3 regions of the Burkholderia sp. Bp9016 genome follow, and region 1 is predicted to be linked to each of the others. Evidence: riboswitches for the same ligand, from Rfam matches in the RefSeq annotation. Region 1 holds a riboswitch; each other region holds the start of a gene.
The links. A riboswitch is a leader RNA that binds a small molecule or an ion and turns the genes downstream of it on or off. The one in region 1 is predicted to bind cobalamin.
Positions count from the first base shown of each region.

Region 2: it holds a riboswitch for cobalamin, as region 1 does, so the genes downstream of both, DIE13_RS25320 (TonB-dependent receptor domain-containing protein) here and DIE13_RS30600 (HoxN/HupN/NixA family nickel/cobalt transporter) in region 1, are expected to answer to the same signal.
Region 3: it holds a riboswitch for cobalamin, as region 1 does, so the genes downstream of both, cobA (uroporphyrinogen-III C-methyltransferase) here and DIE13_RS30600 (HoxN/HupN/NixA family nickel/cobalt transporter) in region 1, are expected to answer to the same signal.

Region 1 is NZ_QTPY01000041.1:2,096-7,546, forward strand. It holds gene DIE13_RS30595 (hypothetical protein) at 85-477, opposite strand; gene DIE13_RS30600 (HoxN/HupN/NixA family nickel/cobalt transporter) at 877-1,938, opposite strand; cobalamin riboswitch at 1,975-2,118, opposite strand; gene DIE13_RS30605 (DUF2946 domain-containing protein) at 2,148-2,666, shown strand; gene DIE13_RS30610 (hypothetical protein) at 2,774-3,691, shown strand; gene DIE13_RS30615 (copper resistance protein CopC) at 3,708-4,073, shown strand; gene DIE13_RS30620 (CopD family protein) at 4,076-4,993, shown strand; gene DIE13_RS30625 (copper chaperone PCu(A)C) at 5,070-5,451, shown strand, end outside.
Region 2 is NZ_QTPY01000023.1:82,417-87,867, reverse strand. It holds gene DIE13_RS25325 (LysE family translocator) at 1-208, shown strand, start outside; gene DIE13_RS25320 (TonB-dependent receptor domain-containing protein) at 306-2,234, opposite strand; cobalamin riboswitch at 2,537-2,731, opposite strand; gene DIE13_RS25315 (AraC family transcriptional regulator) at 2,842-3,885, opposite strand; gene DIE13_RS25310 (hypothetical protein) at 4,055-4,399, shown strand; gene DIE13_RS25305 (Dabb family protein) at 4,389-5,021, shown strand; gene DIE13_RS25300 (NADP-dependent oxidoreductase) at 5,082-5,451, shown strand, end outside.
Region 3 is NZ_QTPY01000002.1:61,443-66,893, reverse strand. It holds gene DIE13_RS02760 (cobyrinate a,c-diamide synthase) at 1-427, opposite strand, end outside; gene cobO (cob(I)yrinic acid a,c-diamide adenosyltransferase) at 431-1,033, opposite strand; gene DIE13_RS02750 (cobalamin biosynthesis protein) at 1,068-1,442, opposite strand; gene cobA (uroporphyrinogen-III C-methyltransferase) at 1,442-2,254, opposite strand; cobalamin riboswitch at 2,364-2,600, opposite strand; cobalamin riboswitch at 2,727-2,992, shown strand; gene cobW (cobalamin biosynthesis protein CobW) at 3,325-4,422, shown strand; gene cobN (cobaltochelatase subunit CobN) at 4,429-5,451, shown strand, end outside.

The sequences.
Region 1 (5,451 bases):
GATGATGGTCGCGTGTTGTGATCTCTGCGTTGGCGGGTGACCCTCGCCCATATCGGCGGATCTGTGCGGCCAAGTTTCGCGCGCTCATGATTGCGGGACGGTCGGCGTGCCTGCCGCACCATGGATCACGTGGAGATGGAGACAGCCGCGTACCATCGATAAATAGAGCCCGTCGGCACGGCGCTGACGGAAATACTCGACGTGTGAATGATGCCCGTCCGGCATGATACGCAGACCGACCGGCACGCCTCGAAAGAACGATTCGGCGCGCAGCGTAATCGTTCCGGCGCGCTCGCCGAGATGCAGTTGCCGCGTGCTCTGTTTCCACCGACGAGCGACGCAATTCGCGACTTCCGTCGCAGATATATTGGAGTTTGCAGAGAACACGGGCGACTGCCCCAATACACCCTCGCGACGAGAACACGCTATGAGGAGCACGCAGATTCCCGCGGCAATTGTCATGTGCCAAATGTTCAACGGTGTCCTCACGATTCCATGCGGCAGAAGTCGAATCCATCGGTCAAGTTGCGTCACAGTGTGACATGAAAGATGAGTGGCAGCGGTGATTTGATGACTGGATATCTCGCATGTCAAGAAGCGCTTGACGCTTCGGGCGCACCAGGCGGGAAATGCATCAGACCGTGCGGTAGTAGCAGGCGGAACGCGACGACCAGCAGTAGCAACGAGGCAACGGCGGGATTTGTCAAACGCTGCGCAAGCAGTTGACGTAAGCGGATCGAAATACACAGGCCTGACTGCGCTGTTTCGTCGTCTGATGCACCGTTGTCGGATGATGGATGTTGGTCTACTTGCCGGATGGCTACAAGGACCTTGTCGAGTCGGGGCGGAAAATATCCGCCCGCTGTTGTCGGCCAATCACGTGCGCGTCTTCAACCATTCCTCGTCGAAACGCTTGACTCGATAGATCACGATGGACGCGATCCAGCTGACTGCAAAGATAGCGATGATGATGTAGCCGAGCATGCCGAAGTTGTCGTTGAGCGTGCCGATCGCGTCCCACGGCGTACCCTTCAGGTCAAGCTGATCGGCGAGCAGGCCGAGCGCCTCGATGCCGCCGATCACAAGCGCGACCACGATCGACACCAGCGTGATCGTCATGTTGTAGTAGATCTTGCGCAGCGGCTTCTGGTAAGCCCAGCCGTAAGCGCCGAGCATCAGGTGGCCGTCGAGCGTGTCGACGAGCGACATGCCTGCGCTGAACAGGACGGGAAAGACCATGATGGCCCACGGAGACAGGCCCTTCGCCGCCTGTGTCGCGGCGATGCCAAGCAGGCTGATTTCGGTCGCCGTGTCGAAACCGAGGCCGAACAGGAAGCCGATCGGGTACATGTGCCAGCTCCGCGTCACCAGCCGGAACAGCGGGCGGAACAACCGCGCGAGAAAGCCACGATCGGCGAGGAGCATGTCGAAATCGTCGTCGACGTATGCGCCGCCACTGCGGATGTGACGCCAGGCGCGGTAGATGCCGCGCAGGATCATGAGGTTCATCAGCGCGAGCGCGAACAGGAAAAACGCTGAAACGGCCGTGCCGATGATGCCGCCGATCGCCTTGAAGTTGTCGAACCGGCTCTGGATCGCCGTGGTCGCGAGTGCGACCGCGATCGATGCAAGTACGACGACGGTCGAATGGCCAAGCGAGAAGAAGAACCCTACCGCGACCGGCCGTTTTTTTTCCTGCATCAGCTTGCGCGTGACGTTGTCGATCGCGGCGATATGGTCGGCGTCGACCGCATGTCGGAGTCCAAAGCCGTATGCGAGCATCGCGGTGCCGAGCAGGACCGGATAGGCATGGAACGCCACCAGGGCCCATACCCATGCAAACACGTTGATGGCGATCAGCACGCCATAAATGCCCAGCAACTTCCGCCGTACGCTGGCGTTCGAGTCGTTGAAAATCTGAGTGAATCGGTCAAGCATCGAGAATCTCCCGGAAAGCACGCGTTCCGAATGGTGAAAGGGCAGGTGCACAACGAGGTCTGGCTTCGGGATCGACTGCGATTGCAAACGCCGTCCCGATACAGTGGCGCGACCGTACCGGAATCTCACCGGTTTCCCGTTGTGTCTGCGTCAAGAGAAATCAACTCCGCTTATACCGCGCGGAAACCGAAAAGTCGATTCCGTTCGTGATGGTGCTCGAGCCGATTTCTTTCACATTACATTCGGAAATATCGCATTCGTTTACTGAAATATTTCGGGAGCTTGATCCTTTTCCAGCATGGCATAATCGCCGTCCGTCACGTCCCATGTCATCGTCTCTGCGCGTCATGTACGTCGCCCGTTTCCGCAAACCCGGCAGCCTGATCGGATTGATTGCAATCCTGATGATGGCGCTCGCCCCTGCGGTTTCGCAGATGATGATGTCGCGTCACCAGCTCGTCGACGCACTGACCGTCTATTGCACCGCAAGCGTCGACGAAGTGTCGGCCGCACATGACGGCAAGCCGTCGCACGCGGCAAAGACGCACTGGCAGGCTTGTCCCTATTGCAGTTTCTTCGCTCACGCGACTGCGTTGCCGGGGCACGCCGTCGTGCTTGCCACTCTGCGTCCCGGTTCGCAGAGGCCGGTCGTATCGGCCTCGAATCCGGCTCGCATCAGCCTCGTCCACACGGTCGCGCAATCCCGTGCGCCGCCCGCATTCTCCTGATTTCGTCTGATTTTTCTGCCTGAAAAATTGCCGCCCGCGAAGCGCGAGGCGGCGAGTCGTCGCGCGTACGCGCGACGATATCGAACGACAACCGGAGAACACACGACATGCCTCGTAATACCGAACGGCGCGCGCTTCGCGCATGCGCCGCGCTGCTGGCCACCTGCGCCGGCCTTTCCCATGCTTCTTTCGCCAATGCGCACGCCGTGGTCGGCGACCGCGTCTTTCCTGCCACGATGACAGTGGACGACCCCGGTGTCGGCGACGAGTTCGACATGCAGTTCGGCCATATCAAGTCGCCGGACGACAACGGCGACAACATGAACGTCAATACCGTGTCGTACGAGTGGGACAAGCTGATCACCAAGAACCTCGCGTTCAGCGTCGCCAGCCAGTACGTGTCGCAGAACGATCCGAACGGCGGTTCCGCGAAGGGCTGGGATAACGTCACGCTCGGCGTGAAGTACCTCGTCTACACGAACGCCGCGCACGAATTCATGGCGTCCGTCGGCCTGGAAACCGAGATCGGCGGCACCGGCGCGAAATCGATCGCGAACGCGTACTCGACATTTACGCCGACCGTCTACCTCGGCAAGGGCTTCGGCGATCTGCCCGCGTCGCTCGGCTATCTGCGCCCGCTCGCGCTGACGGCCGAACTCGGGCCGAACCTGACCACAGCGTCGTCCGACCAGGGGCCGAACTCGTTCGGCTGGGGCTTGACGCTGCAATACAGCATCCCGTACCTGCAGCAGCAGGTGAAGAACCTCGGCCTGCCGCAGCCGCTCAGCAACATGGTGTTCGTCGTCGAGGCGCCGATGAGCACATGCACGGCGGGTGCGTGTTCAGGCCAGACGACCGGGACGATCAACCCGGGCGTACTGTGGCTCAACCGCTACGGACAATTCGGCGTCGAGGCGCAGATTCCCGTTAATCGGGCATCGGGCAACCATGTCGGCGTGATCTTCGACGCGCATCTGTATTTCGACGACCTGTTCCCCGGCTCGCTTGGCAAGCCGCTGTTCTGATCCACGGAGAAACCGCATGAATCTTTCGACCACGATGCGCGCGGCGGCGGCCGCGCTGCTGCTCGCCGCCGCGCAACTTGCTCACGCGCATGCGTATCCGACGCATCAGCAGCCGTCCGCGGGCGAAACCGTTACCGCGTCGCCGAAAACCGTCGCGATCGATTTCGACGACGCGCTCGAACCCGCATTTAGCTCGATCGCCGTCACCGATGCGCAGGGGCACGCCGTCACGAACGGCAAGCCCGAAGTCGACGCGGCGAACAAGAAGCACATGTCCGTCGCGCTGAATTCGCTGTCGCCGGGCGTTTACGCGGTCGCGTGGGTGGCCGTCGCGGTCGACGGCCACCGGACGCAGGGGCACTATACGTTTACGGTGAAGTAGCCGTGGACGTGCTCGTCGACGCGCAGATCGCGTTGGCCGCCGTTCAGGACCTGCTGTTCGCCACGACGGCGGGCTTGCTCGCGTGCGGCTCGATCGACCGGCGCATCGGATTGTTTGACCAACGGGCGCTGCGCGTCGTGCGCGCTGCGCTCGGCCTCGCGCTTGCACTGACGGCGTTCGGCTATCTGTGGCTGCAAGCCGCCGTGATGAGCGGCTCGCCGCTCGCCGACGCCGGACCTGCTGTCGTGGCCGTGCTCACGGAATCGCATTTCGGTATCGCCTGGTCGATCGGATGTTCAGGCGCGCTGCTCGTCGCGGCGGGCATCCTCGCGCGCGGCCGCGACGCCGTGCCGTGCGCCGCGGGCATCCTGCTCTGGGCCGCCGGCAAGGCGGCCATGGGTCACGCGGCCGATGGCGGCGACTTTTCGTGGCGTGAAGCGGTGCACCTGACGCACGTACTCGCGACAGCGATGTGGGCCGGTGGCGTGATCGCTGCCACGGGCCTGTTGCGGTGCCTCGGGCGTACCGGGACCGCGAGCGTTCCGGCGCAACAGACGGCTGCGTTCTGCTCGGCGCTCTCCCATCTCGCGACCGGTGCATTCGCTATCGTGCTCGTCACGGGGCTCTACAACGTGCTGCAGGATACGGCGCAAACCAGCGCGGCGCTGTTTGGCATAGCCTGGGGCCGGGTGCTCGCGGCAAAGCTCACGTGCGTCGCATTTGCGGCGTTGCTCGGCGGCTGGAACCGCCTGGTCGTATTGCCCGATCTGCGCTTGCGTGCCGAACGGCACGATACCGGTTATCCGGCCGCGCAACGCCGCTTCGACATGGCGCTTGCCGTCGAGGCCGTCGTCATGGTCGCGGTCCTGGCGCTTGCAGCGTTGCTGGGCCATACGGCGCCGACGGCGGGCGCGTCCTGACGACACGTTTGCTCACGGAACAAGGCAGGGGTATGGGCCCCTTCGTTATCCAACCATTCATGACAGAGGATCGGCAATGAATATCACGAAAACAACGCGTGCTGCGCTCGCGTTCCTGTCCGCCGCCGCATTGTCGCCGGTCGTGCATGCGGCGCCGGCACAATCGGTCGCCGTCTCCGACTGCTGGATTCGCGGGATGCCCGGCAATTTGCCGTCGGGCGGCTTCTTCAACGTGAAGAACCGCAGCGGCAACCCGATCGACCTGACCGGCGTCGACAGCAATGCTTTCGGCATGGCGATGCTGCACCAGACACAATCGAACGGAAGCACGTCGACCATGGTGATGGTCGACAAGGCGACGGTACCGGCCGGCGGCACGCTGTCGTTCGCGCCGGGCGGCTATCACCTGATGCTTGAGCAGCCGACGCATCCGCTGAAGGTCGGTACGACGCTGCCGC
Region 2 (5,451 bases), on a different contig from region 1:
GATGCGGATGTCCGTCGCGCCGATGGTCGCCGGCGTGTTCGCTGGGTCGGCGGCGTGGTGGCTGTGTCTGAGCGGTGCGACCGCCGCGTTACGCACGAAGATGTCCGGCGCGTTCATGCACGGGCTGTCGCGTGTGTCGGCCGTCGTGATCGCGGGGTTCGGCGCGATCCAGTTGATTGCGGGCGTGCGCGGCGTCGTGGGGTCGTGAAGGTCGACTGCGGTTCGCTGCGAACGCATTCGATCCATCTGAACGGCTCCGCATCGGCGTCCGTGATCGCGGGCGCCGATGCGTGGGCAGCCGGGCGTCAGAACGTGTAGCTGACCTTGCCGAACGCGGTGCGGCCGAGCGTGTTGTAGCCGTACGCGGTCATGTACTGGCGGTCGAACAGGTTCGACAGCGTCGCCGATACCGTCAGGTGCGCGTTGATCCTGTACGACGCGCGCAGGTTCACCGTCAGGTACGACGGCAGGTAGGTCGTGTTCACCGGGTCGTCGAACGTCGTGCCGCCGTAGTTCAGCGACGCGCCCGTGCTCAGCGCGTGCAGGTGCAGTTCGTCCCACGTGTGGTCGACGCTCACGCTGACCGTCTGGCGCGGCCGGCGGTTGAGCCAGCTGTCGTTGGTCTCGTCCTGCGGGTCCAGCAGGCCGATCGCGATGCTGACCGGCGTGTAGCGGCCAATCGTCCCCTTGTACGACAGGTCAATGCCGCGGATATGCGAGCGGCCGATGTTCATCGGCGAGAACGTCGCGGGGTTGTACGCGATCAGGTTGTGCACCCGCGTGTCGTAGATCGCGGCGGTGAACGTGCCGTACGACGTGTTCGCGTCGAGCGCGGCCTCGATCGAATCGCTGCGCTCCGGGCTCAGGTCCGGATTGCCGTAGCCGGGGTAGTACAGGTCGTTGAAGGCCGGCAGGCGGAACGCGTTGCCGTACGACACCCGCGCCGTGTACACCGGTGTGATCGCCCACGACAGGGCCGCGTTGCCGGTGTTTACCGACTGGCCGGCGATGATTTCATGACGGCCCGCGACGAACATCGTCACGTTGCCGAGCGTTGCCGACTGATGCAGCGAGAACGCGGAGTCGTTGCGCGTCGGTACGCCGTCCGGAATATCGATCGGCAGGAACGCCTGTTCGCGCGTGAAGTCGTAGGCGAGCTTCGTCTCGCCCGACAGCGGCAGGCCGAACAGCTGGAACCCGTGCTCCTGACGGGTCAGCGACGTCGACGAAGTGATGCGCTGCGAGTTGATCTGGTCGGTCGGGATGGTCGGGGCGCTCGCGTACAGGAACTGGCGGTCGTTCGCATAAGCGAACGACTGGTCGAATTGCGTATCGGGCGTGATGTCGAGATGGAATGCGATGCCGGTCGTCAGCTGATGATCGAGCTGGCGGTTCGCATAGCCGGCGTTGTCATAGGACAGGTCGGAGCGGTGATACAGCGCAAACGTCGAGATCGACCAGTTGTCGCGCGCGTAGCCGAGGCGCGCATCGAGGTCCTGCGCGTGATACGGATTGCGGCCGTCCTCGTGGTACGGCAACACGGGCCGCGTCGCGTCGATGCCGGCCGTGTTGTAGTCGTGCAGCCCGAGCGAATACGTGAGGCCGCCCAGTGCCGCGAGCGGGCCGGTCGACGGCACGGTGCCCGACGTGCGCAGCTGCGTGTCGAACGTCTTGTTCGAGCCACCGCCGAACGACACGGTGGTCTGGTTCGGCTGGTTGGCCGCGCGGCGCGTGAACAGTTGCACGACGCCACCCATCGCGTTCGCGCCGAACGACGCGGCGGCCGGCCCCGAAATCACTTCGACGCGCTCGAATGCCTCGGTCGGCAGGTCCGCCCACGGCGCGATGCCGGTGGTCGGCGAGCCGATCCGGATGCCGTCGATGAACACTGCGACCTGGCTGGCCGACGAGCCGCGGATGCTGACCGACGCGGACGAGCCCGGGCCGCCGTTCTGCGAGACGGTGACGCCCGGCAGTGTCGCGAGCGCCTGCGTGATGCTCGGATCGCTCGGCGACAGCCGGTCGAGGTCGGTGCGCGTGAGCACCTGCGTCGATGCATAACGCTGGTCGAACGACTCGGGCAGATGGCGCGTGTCGGTCACGCTGATCGACGGCAGGTCGGCGCCGTCCGTGGTCTGCGGCGGCTGCGGGGTCGCCGTGTCGCCGGCGGCGTGGGCGATCGGGGAGAGCAGCGCCGTGGCGGCGGACGTGGCAAGGAGGTGGCGAAGGTTCATAAGGCAGCGAGCGTGATGGTGTTGCGTACAGCGAGCGTAAGCGGGGCGCGGCGAGTACCGCGTTCGATCTTGTGGGTTTATCGCGAGACCGGACAGCGTGGCCGGTCGTCGCGCAGGACGACGCGGCAGACGTGCGCGGACACGCCGCGCATGCCGGTGGCATGTCGGCGCGACGCTTCCGGCATGGAAGCGGATTCGGGAAGATGGGACATCGGATGGGTCCTGAGGTCGGGCCGTCCATGCAACGAGCGACCGCCAAAGGCGGCGCGTGGCGCATCGGGACACCCCGCCCGGTGCGGCTGCTTGGACCTCGGGTCGATGGCAGGTCTCCTGGCTCGCGGGTCGTCATTCGCGCCGGCCTTCCCGGTTTACCCAGTGGCATGCGGTGGCGCGGATTCGCCGCTTACAGTTGCGGGGGCAGCCGCAGATTCGAGGCGCGGCCTCTCCTGCGTTCCCTTTTGATCCCGTCTCTGGGAACCATCAGCGCGCAAGCGTAATGGCGCGCGCTCCGGCGCGTCAATTGCCGGTGCGAAGGAGGATGCGAAAAAACGTCACTCTCTGCCTTGTTCTTTCAAAATCCTTTCTCCCGGAGCGCGCGAATCGGGCTTCACGTCTGGTGAAACGGCATGTCGGCGGCGACGCAAATGCGCCGGAACCGGCTCGGCGCCACACCCGTCCACCGCACGAACGCGCGCCGGAACGCTTCCTCGCCACCGAAGCCGAGATGCGCGGCAATCCGCGCGATCGGCCAGTCCGACTCGCGCAGGCAGCGCCGCGCGACATCGGCTAGGCATTGCTCGCGCAACACGTGATAGCCGCTGCCTTCGGCCGCCAGCCGCCGCCGTAGCGTGGCGGAGCTGACGCCGAGCCACGTCGCCAGCTCCGCGAGCGCCGGCACCGTCTGCTCGCGCGCGAGCGCCGCGTCGAGAAAGCCGCGTACCTGCTGCGCCCATGACACGACGGCAGGTGCCGCATCGATCAGACGAAACGGAAAGTCGACAAGAAATGCGTCGAGGTCGCCCGGCTGCCGGATCACACGCGCATCGAGCCGCGCTGCGTCGAACGCGAAGCCGTAGGTTTTGCGGCCGACGTCGACCGGTGCATTGAACAGCCCGAGCAGCGGCATCGCGTCGTCGCGGCGCGGATGGCCGAGCCACACTTCGTCAGGCCGCAGCGGCTGCCCGATGAGCCAGCCGAACAGTTGCAGATAGCAGAACAGGCCGGTCAGGTCGACGAGACACGCGGCCGGGCTGCGGGTGCGACGCAGCGAATCCATCCGGAACGTCGCGCGGCCGTCGCGCACCGCGAGCGACAGCATGCCGGCACGCGGTGTCAGCATCTCGCAGAACTCGGCCGCGCAGCGGATCGCATCGGCGAGCGTTGCACAGCTGAGCAGGCAACGACACATCAGGTCGACTTCCTGCTTGCGCATCGGCGGATGACCGTTGCCGCGCGCGACCTGCGCTTCGAGCCGTTCGATCGCGTCTCGGTATAGCGCGACAAAGCCGCCGGGCGTCGCGGCGGCAACCGCGACGGCGGGCAATGTGTGCGGTTGCGCCGACGGCGCGCCGCTGCGCATCAGTTCGTCGAGCAGGCGTGCGCCGAGGCCCGGCAGCACGCGGCCGCGTGCCGGCAATGCGCGCTGTTTCATTTGCCTCCCGATCTGAGCGTTGCGACAGGGGCCGGTGAGCGGACCGATAGGGGCTCGCCGACCGTCGCCACGCAAGAATGCTATCCACGCCGGCCGCTTCCGGCCTCGCCGGAACGGCGTAGGCGGCCGGCATCGCATTCCGCCACGAACCACCCGAGACGACACGCGAATGATCCAGATCGTAGACGAAATCACGCTCGCGCCCGAGCGCATTCCCGACGTGCTTGCACTGCTGCGCGACCGCTATTTACCGGGCCACGCGGCGCGCGGACTGACGGCGGCCGGCCGCTGGGTGTCGCCGCCCGTCGCGGTGCCGGGGCAGTCGAGCACGCTGTGGCTGACATGGCAGGTTGCCGATGCGTCCGCGTACTACCGGATGCGCGCCCTGACCGATGCCGACGTGGTTGCGTTCTGGATCGCCGTCGATGCGCTGTGCGACGCGCGCCGCCGCCACGTGATGACGGACGCCGACGCGCCGCTGCCGGCCCTGACGGAGGTCGACCATGCGGCATGACACGGCGCAGGTATTCGTTTCCGCCACTGCCGACACCGGCGCAACCGAGCGCGCGCTGCGCGATGCGGCGCACGCGCTGCACGGCGCCACCCGTGTGTCGCTCGAGCGCAATCTCGACGGATGCTGGGGCGCGGGCGACTACACGCTCGACGTGCTGCGCGACGGACGAGCAATCGGTCACGCGACGGATTTCACCGCGCTGGCCGGGCTGCCGGGCGTCGTGCGGATCGACGGCGCCGGGTGCCGCGCGATCGGCGGCGGCCTGCGCGAACCGGCGCTGCGCGACGGCGTCTGGCGCACGCTGATGCTGCGCGTGCGGCCACAGGCCGACGACACGCAGGTTGCCGCTCTCGAGCGCGAACTGCTGCGCATGCCCGCGTTCATGCCCGGCATCCGCAACTGGCGGTTGAGCCGGATCGTGACGCCGGGCGCGTGGACGCATGTCTGGCAACAGGAATTCGCGCACGTCGGCGATCTGCTCGGCGAATATCTGCTGCATCCATACCACTGGGGCTGGGTCGACCGTCGGTTCGACGCCGAAAGCCCCGAGTGGACCGTCGATGCGATCTCGCACGCGTTCTGTCCGCTCGCGTCGAGCCTGCTGGCCGATACGGCGGCGTGACGCGCGGCGACCGATCCCGATCCATACGCCATATCAAGTATCAATACAGGAGACACCACCATGCGAGCCTTGCTGATCGACCGCGTCGGCCATTCCGACGCGCTGCGACTGGCCGACGTTCCCGTGCCGAAGCCGGGCCCCGGCGACGTGCTGATCCGCGTTGCGTACGCGGGCGTGAATCCCGCCGACTGGAAATGCCGGGAAGGCTATCTCGGCGCGTTCATGCAGATCGCGTTCCCGTTCGTGATCGGCTTCGATGCCGCCGGCGTGGTCGAAGCGGTCGGCGAGGGTGTCGAAGGCTTCACGCCCGGGATGCGCGTGTTCGCGCAGACCGACGTCGGCGCCGGGCGCTGGGGTTCCTATGCGGAATACGTCGCGGTGCGCCACGACTCGGTCGTGTGCCTGCCCGACGCAGTCGGCTTCGCGGAAG
Region 3 (5,451 bases), on a different contig from region 1:
CGTAAAACGGCACCCCGGGCCGGAACCGCGCGAGCCCGAACGCGATCGCCGCGAAGGTTTGCGCCATCGCCTTCGCGGAAATCACCGCGACGACCGGCACGCCGAACGTCGTCGCGAGATCGGCACTGCTCGGCGTGCCGTCGAACAGCCCCATCACGCCTTCGATCAGGATCAGGTCGGCGTCGCGCGCGGCCTCGGCGAGCAGCGCGCGGCATCCGGCTTCACCGACCATTCCGAGGTCCAGCGCATGCACGGGCGCGCCGCTCGCGCGCTCGAGCAGCATCGGATCGAGAAAATCGGGCCCGGTCTTGAACACGCGCACGCGCCGGCCGAGCCGCCGGTGCAGCCGCGCGAGGCCGGCCGTCACCGATGTCTTGCCCTGTCCGGACGCGGGTGCGCTGACGAACAGCGCGGGGCAGGCCGGCATCGGTCAGAACTCCACGCCGCGCTGTGCCTTTACGCCTTGCTCCTTGTACGGATGCTTGACGAGCCGCATTTCGGTGACGAGGTCGGCCGCGTCGATCAGCGCATCGGGCGCATGCCGCCCGGTGACGACGACATGCACCGCATCCGGTCGCGCGGCGAGCGTCGCGAGCACTTCGTCGAGCGGCAGGTATTCGTACTTCAGCACGGTGTTCAGCTCGTCGAGGATCACCATCCGGTATTCGCCGCTTTCGATCATCCGGCGCGCCTCGTCCCAACCCTTGCGGGCGGTCGCGATGTCGGCGTCGCGGTTCTGCGTGTTCCATGTATAGCCGTCGCCCATCGTCACGAAGTCGCACTCCGCGACCGCGCCGAGGAAATCGCGCTCGGACGTGTGCAGCGCGCCCTTGATGAACTGCACGACACCGAGTCGCATGCCGTGGCCGAGCACGCGCACGGCCATGCCGAACGCGGCCGTGCTCTTGCCCTTGCCGTTGCCGGTGTTGACGATCAGCAGGCCCTTCTCGTGCGTGGCGGCGGCCTGCTTCTTTTCATGGCCGGCGCGGCGGCGTTCGGTCATCCGTTGATGGGATTCGGCATCGGTCTTCATCGGGAGTCGTCCTGTCGAAAGCGAAACAAAGGGTTCAGAGCGGGCCGGCGAGTGCAACCGTCACGCCGCCCAGGATGGATTTGGGGCCGAGCAGCCGGCCATGCGGCGCCGCGAGCTGCGCACAGGGTTCGGCCACGCCGGCGACGCCGAAACGCGCAAGCGCGGCCGCCGACGGCACACTCGGCGCCGGTTCGGGACAATGCGCGAGCTGCGCCGCGTCGAATGCGACGAGCGGCCAGCCGCGCCGCGCGCACAGCGTGCGCAGCGCACGCGCGCGGGCCTTGTCGGCGAGCGTCGCGACGACGGCCGGCTCGACGGCCGGGTAACGCGCGAGCGCTGCGCGGATCGCGGCATCGAGTTGTGCGGCCGTCACGCCCGCGCGGAAACCGACGCCGAGCGCGACGCGCATCACGCGCCGCTACCGCCGAGCGCCGCGCGCACCGCCGGGTCGTCGGCAAGCGCCGCGACCCGGCCGATCACGACGATCGCCGGCGAGCCGATACCGGTCGCGCCGACGCGTTCGACCACCGTATCGAGCGTCGCGAGCACGTGCCGCTGCCCGTCACGCGTCGCGTTCTCGATCGCCGCGCACGGCGTGTCGCCGGCCAGCCCGCCGTCGCGCAGCGCGGCCGCGATCGCGTCGAGCCGGCGAATGCCCATGTAGATCACGATCGTCATGCGCGTGGCGGCCAGCGCGCGCCAGTCGGGTTCGTCGGCGCCCGCACCGTGGCCCGTGACGAAGATCACGCCCTGCGCGTCGCCGCGATGCGTGACGGGAATGCCGAGCGCGGCCGGCGCGGCGATGCCGGCCGTGATGCCGTTGACGACTTCGACCGGGAACCCGGCCGCACCGAGTGCGAGCAATTCCTCGCCGCCGCGGCCGAACACGAACGGATCGCCGCCCTTGAGCCGCGCGACGCTGCGGCCCGCGCGCAGGTGCGCGAGCATCGCGGCGACGATCGCGTCCTGCGGCGTCGACGCATGGCCACCGCGCTTGCCGACATGCTCGATGCGCGCGTCGGCGCGCGCGTGGCACAGCACGTCGGGGTTCACGAGATCGTCGACGAGCAGCACGTCGGCCGCGGCGATCGCGCGCACGGCCTTCAGCGTCAGCAGATCGGCATCGCCCGGGCCGGCGCCGACGAGCCATGCGCGGCTCATCGCGGGCGGCACGGCGCGCACCGTGTCGAAGCAGTGGAAAGGGGAAAGCGGGCGGCACATCGGCTGCCGACGGACAGGCAAGACATGATCGATCGAGCGAAGCCCGCGCGAGCGCGGGCGGAATACGCACCCCATCCGTCCCCCGCGGACCGGGCGTTCGGCGAGCATCGGGCTCGCCCCTTGCGTCGGCCGGTATCCGGGCTGGCCGCTTGCCAGGCCGCAGCCTTCCCGCCCGCTGAAGGGCAGTGGCATCGCGGGCGGCCTGGGCGCGCGCGCGGCAAGCGCGGCGCGCGGGCGGCGTACCGTTGCGGGGACAGCACAGGCCGGGCGGACATTCGCCTCCTGTTTCCCGTTTGACTGCATGCGCGCAAATGCGCGTGCGAGCACCGAACGCGGCGCATACGATAGCACAGCGACCGATTCGCGCGAACCCGTCACGCGGGCGCCGGATGCGGCTTCCCGCACGGTGCCGCGGCCGTGCCGAACATCCCGCGGTAGCCCGTTTCGCCTTGACGCTCCCCGCACCGCCGCCTACACTCGCACGCGTTTTGGTGCTCGCGCGCGCTCCTCCGGCGCGCGCAGTTAAACGGGAAACAGGGAGCGTGACTGCGCCGCAGTCGAGCCAACCTGTGCTGCCCCCGCAACGGTAAGCGAACGCGTCGCGCCCAGCGCGATGCAGCGCCGCTTCGCCGCATGCCAGCCGCATGCGGACGACCGCCACTGGATGCCGCGTGCATCCGGGAAGGCGAAGCGGCGTGTTCGTCAGCCCGGATACCGGCCGAAACGTTGGGGTTCAGCGCCGCGGGGAGGCGGCGCATCGTCCACGGCCGCAGCACGCCCGACGCCCGAGCGTTTCCCGCTTTCTTCGCCGATTGGCCCGCCGCGCCTGCGCGCCCGGGCCGGCGCGACGAACGGCAGGCAGCGCGGGAGCAGGGCCCACGACGGCCGTGTTGGCATTCACCATGTCGACCGTTCGCAAGGAAGCGTCATGTCCGATTCGTCGTTCCGTCCGTTCCGCGGCCGTCCGTCCGGACTGCGCCACGACCTTCCCGCGATCCGCCAGCTGACATGCCGCGCCGCATCCGACGCGACGATCCCGGCCTGATTCCATTCTCGACACAGGATCTACCATGTCCCTACGCAAGCTTCCCGTCACGATCGTCACGGGCTTTCTCGGCAGCGGCAAGACCACGCTGATGCGCCACATCCTGCAGCACGCCGAAGGCCGCCGCATCGCGGTGATCGTCAACGAGTTCGGCGAGCTCGGCATCGACGGCGAAATCCTCAAGGGCTGTGGCATCGGCTGCGAGGACGCAGACGGCGCGGACGGCGCTCAGGGCGAGGCGGCGGGCCAGTTGTACGAACTCGCGAACGGCTGCCTGTGCTGCACCGTGCAGGAAGAGTTCTATCCGGTGATGGAGGCGCTCGTCGAGCGCCGCGCCGACATCGACCACGTGCTGATCGAGACCTCGGGCCTCGCGTTGCCGAAGCCGCTCGTGCAGGCGTTCAACTGGCCGACGATCCGCAACAGCTTCACGGTCGACGCGGTCGTGACCGTCGTCGACGGGCCGGCCGCCGCGAGCGGCCAGTTCGCGGCAAACCCGCAGGCCGTCGACGCGCAGCGTCGCGCCGATCCGAATCTCGACCACGAATCGCCGCTGCACGAACTGTTCGCCGACCAGCTGTCGTCGGCCGATCTCGTGATCGTGAACAAGGCCGACCTCGTCGGCGACGCGCAGTTCGCGGAAGTCGAAGCCGCGATCCGCGAAGACATCCCGCCGCAGGTGAAGATCGTGCGCGCGACGCGCGGCGAACTGGATCTCGCGATGCTGCTCGGGCTCGAATCCGCGTCGGAGGCAACCATCCATCTGCGTCACGACCATCACGGCTCGGCCGACGACGGCGACCACGACCACCATCACGACGATTTCGATTCGGTCGTCGTGTCGGGCGATGCGGGTTCGCGCGAAGCGACGATCGCCGCGCTGCAACGTGTCGTCGAGACGCACACGATCTACCGCGCGAAAGGCTTCGCGGCGCTGCCCGGTGCGCCGATGCGGCTCGTGATCCAGGGCGTCGGCCGTCGTTTCGACAGCTATTTCGATCGTCGCTGGCAGGACGGCGAAACGCGCGCGAGCCGCTTCGTGCTGATCGGCGAGGATCTCGACGCGGCCGCGCTGCAACGCGCGTTCGACGCCGCGTGCGCGGCCCGGACGCAACAGGCGTAACGCACGATGCATCTGCTGCGCACCACGCCGGGCGGCTTCGTCGACGATACGCAGGGTGTCGTCCGGATCGACCAGCAGCCGGCCGACATCGTGATCCTGAGTTCGGCCGACACGACGCTGTCGCTGCTGGCGAGCGTCGTGCCGACGATGCCGGCGGGTTTTCCGAGCGTCCGGCTCGCGAACGTCACGTTCCTGCGGCAGCCGGCGTCGGTCGACTTCTATGTCGACGACGTGCTGCGCCACGCGAAGACGGTCGTGATCGACCATCTCGGCGGCGAAGCGTACTGGCCGTACGGAATCGAGCAGGCCGTGACGCTCGCGTCGAAGCAAAGGCAACGGCTCGCGATGTTCTCGGGCGACCTGCAGGAAGACCCGAACCTCGTCGCGAAGAGCACGGTCACGCCGGACCTGTGCCGGCTGTGGTGGCGCTACCTGCGCGAAGGCGGGCTGCACAACGCCGCCGCGCTGCTGCGCAGCATTGCCTTCCATACGCTCGGCTTCGGCGACGAGCCCGAGCCGCCGCGGCCGCTGCCGGCCGCGGCGCTGTATCACCCGGCACGCGACACGGCGAGCATCGACGACTGGCGTACGCGCTGGACGCCCGGCGCGCCCGTCGTCGCGATCCTGTTCTATCGCGCGCACTGGCAGGCCGCGAACACCGCCGTGTTCGACGCGCTCGCCGATGCGCTCGTGCGCGAAGGGCTCAATCCGCTGCCGATCGCGGTCACGTCGCTGAAGGACGCGGTGAGCCGCGAGGTCATCACGCAACTCTGCGACACGCATGACGTCGCGCTCGTATTGAACACCACCGCGTTCGCGGCGGGCGCGATCGACAGCCCCGAACCCGACGTGCTGGCCGGCGACGCTCCCGTGCTGCAGGTGATCCTGTCCGGCGGCAATCGCGACGCGTGGGTGGCCGACAACCAGGGGCTGCATGCGCGCGACATCGCGATGCACATCGCGTTGCCTGAAGTCGACGGGCGCATCGTCACGCGCGCGGTGAGCTTCAAGGGGCTCGCGTATCGTTGC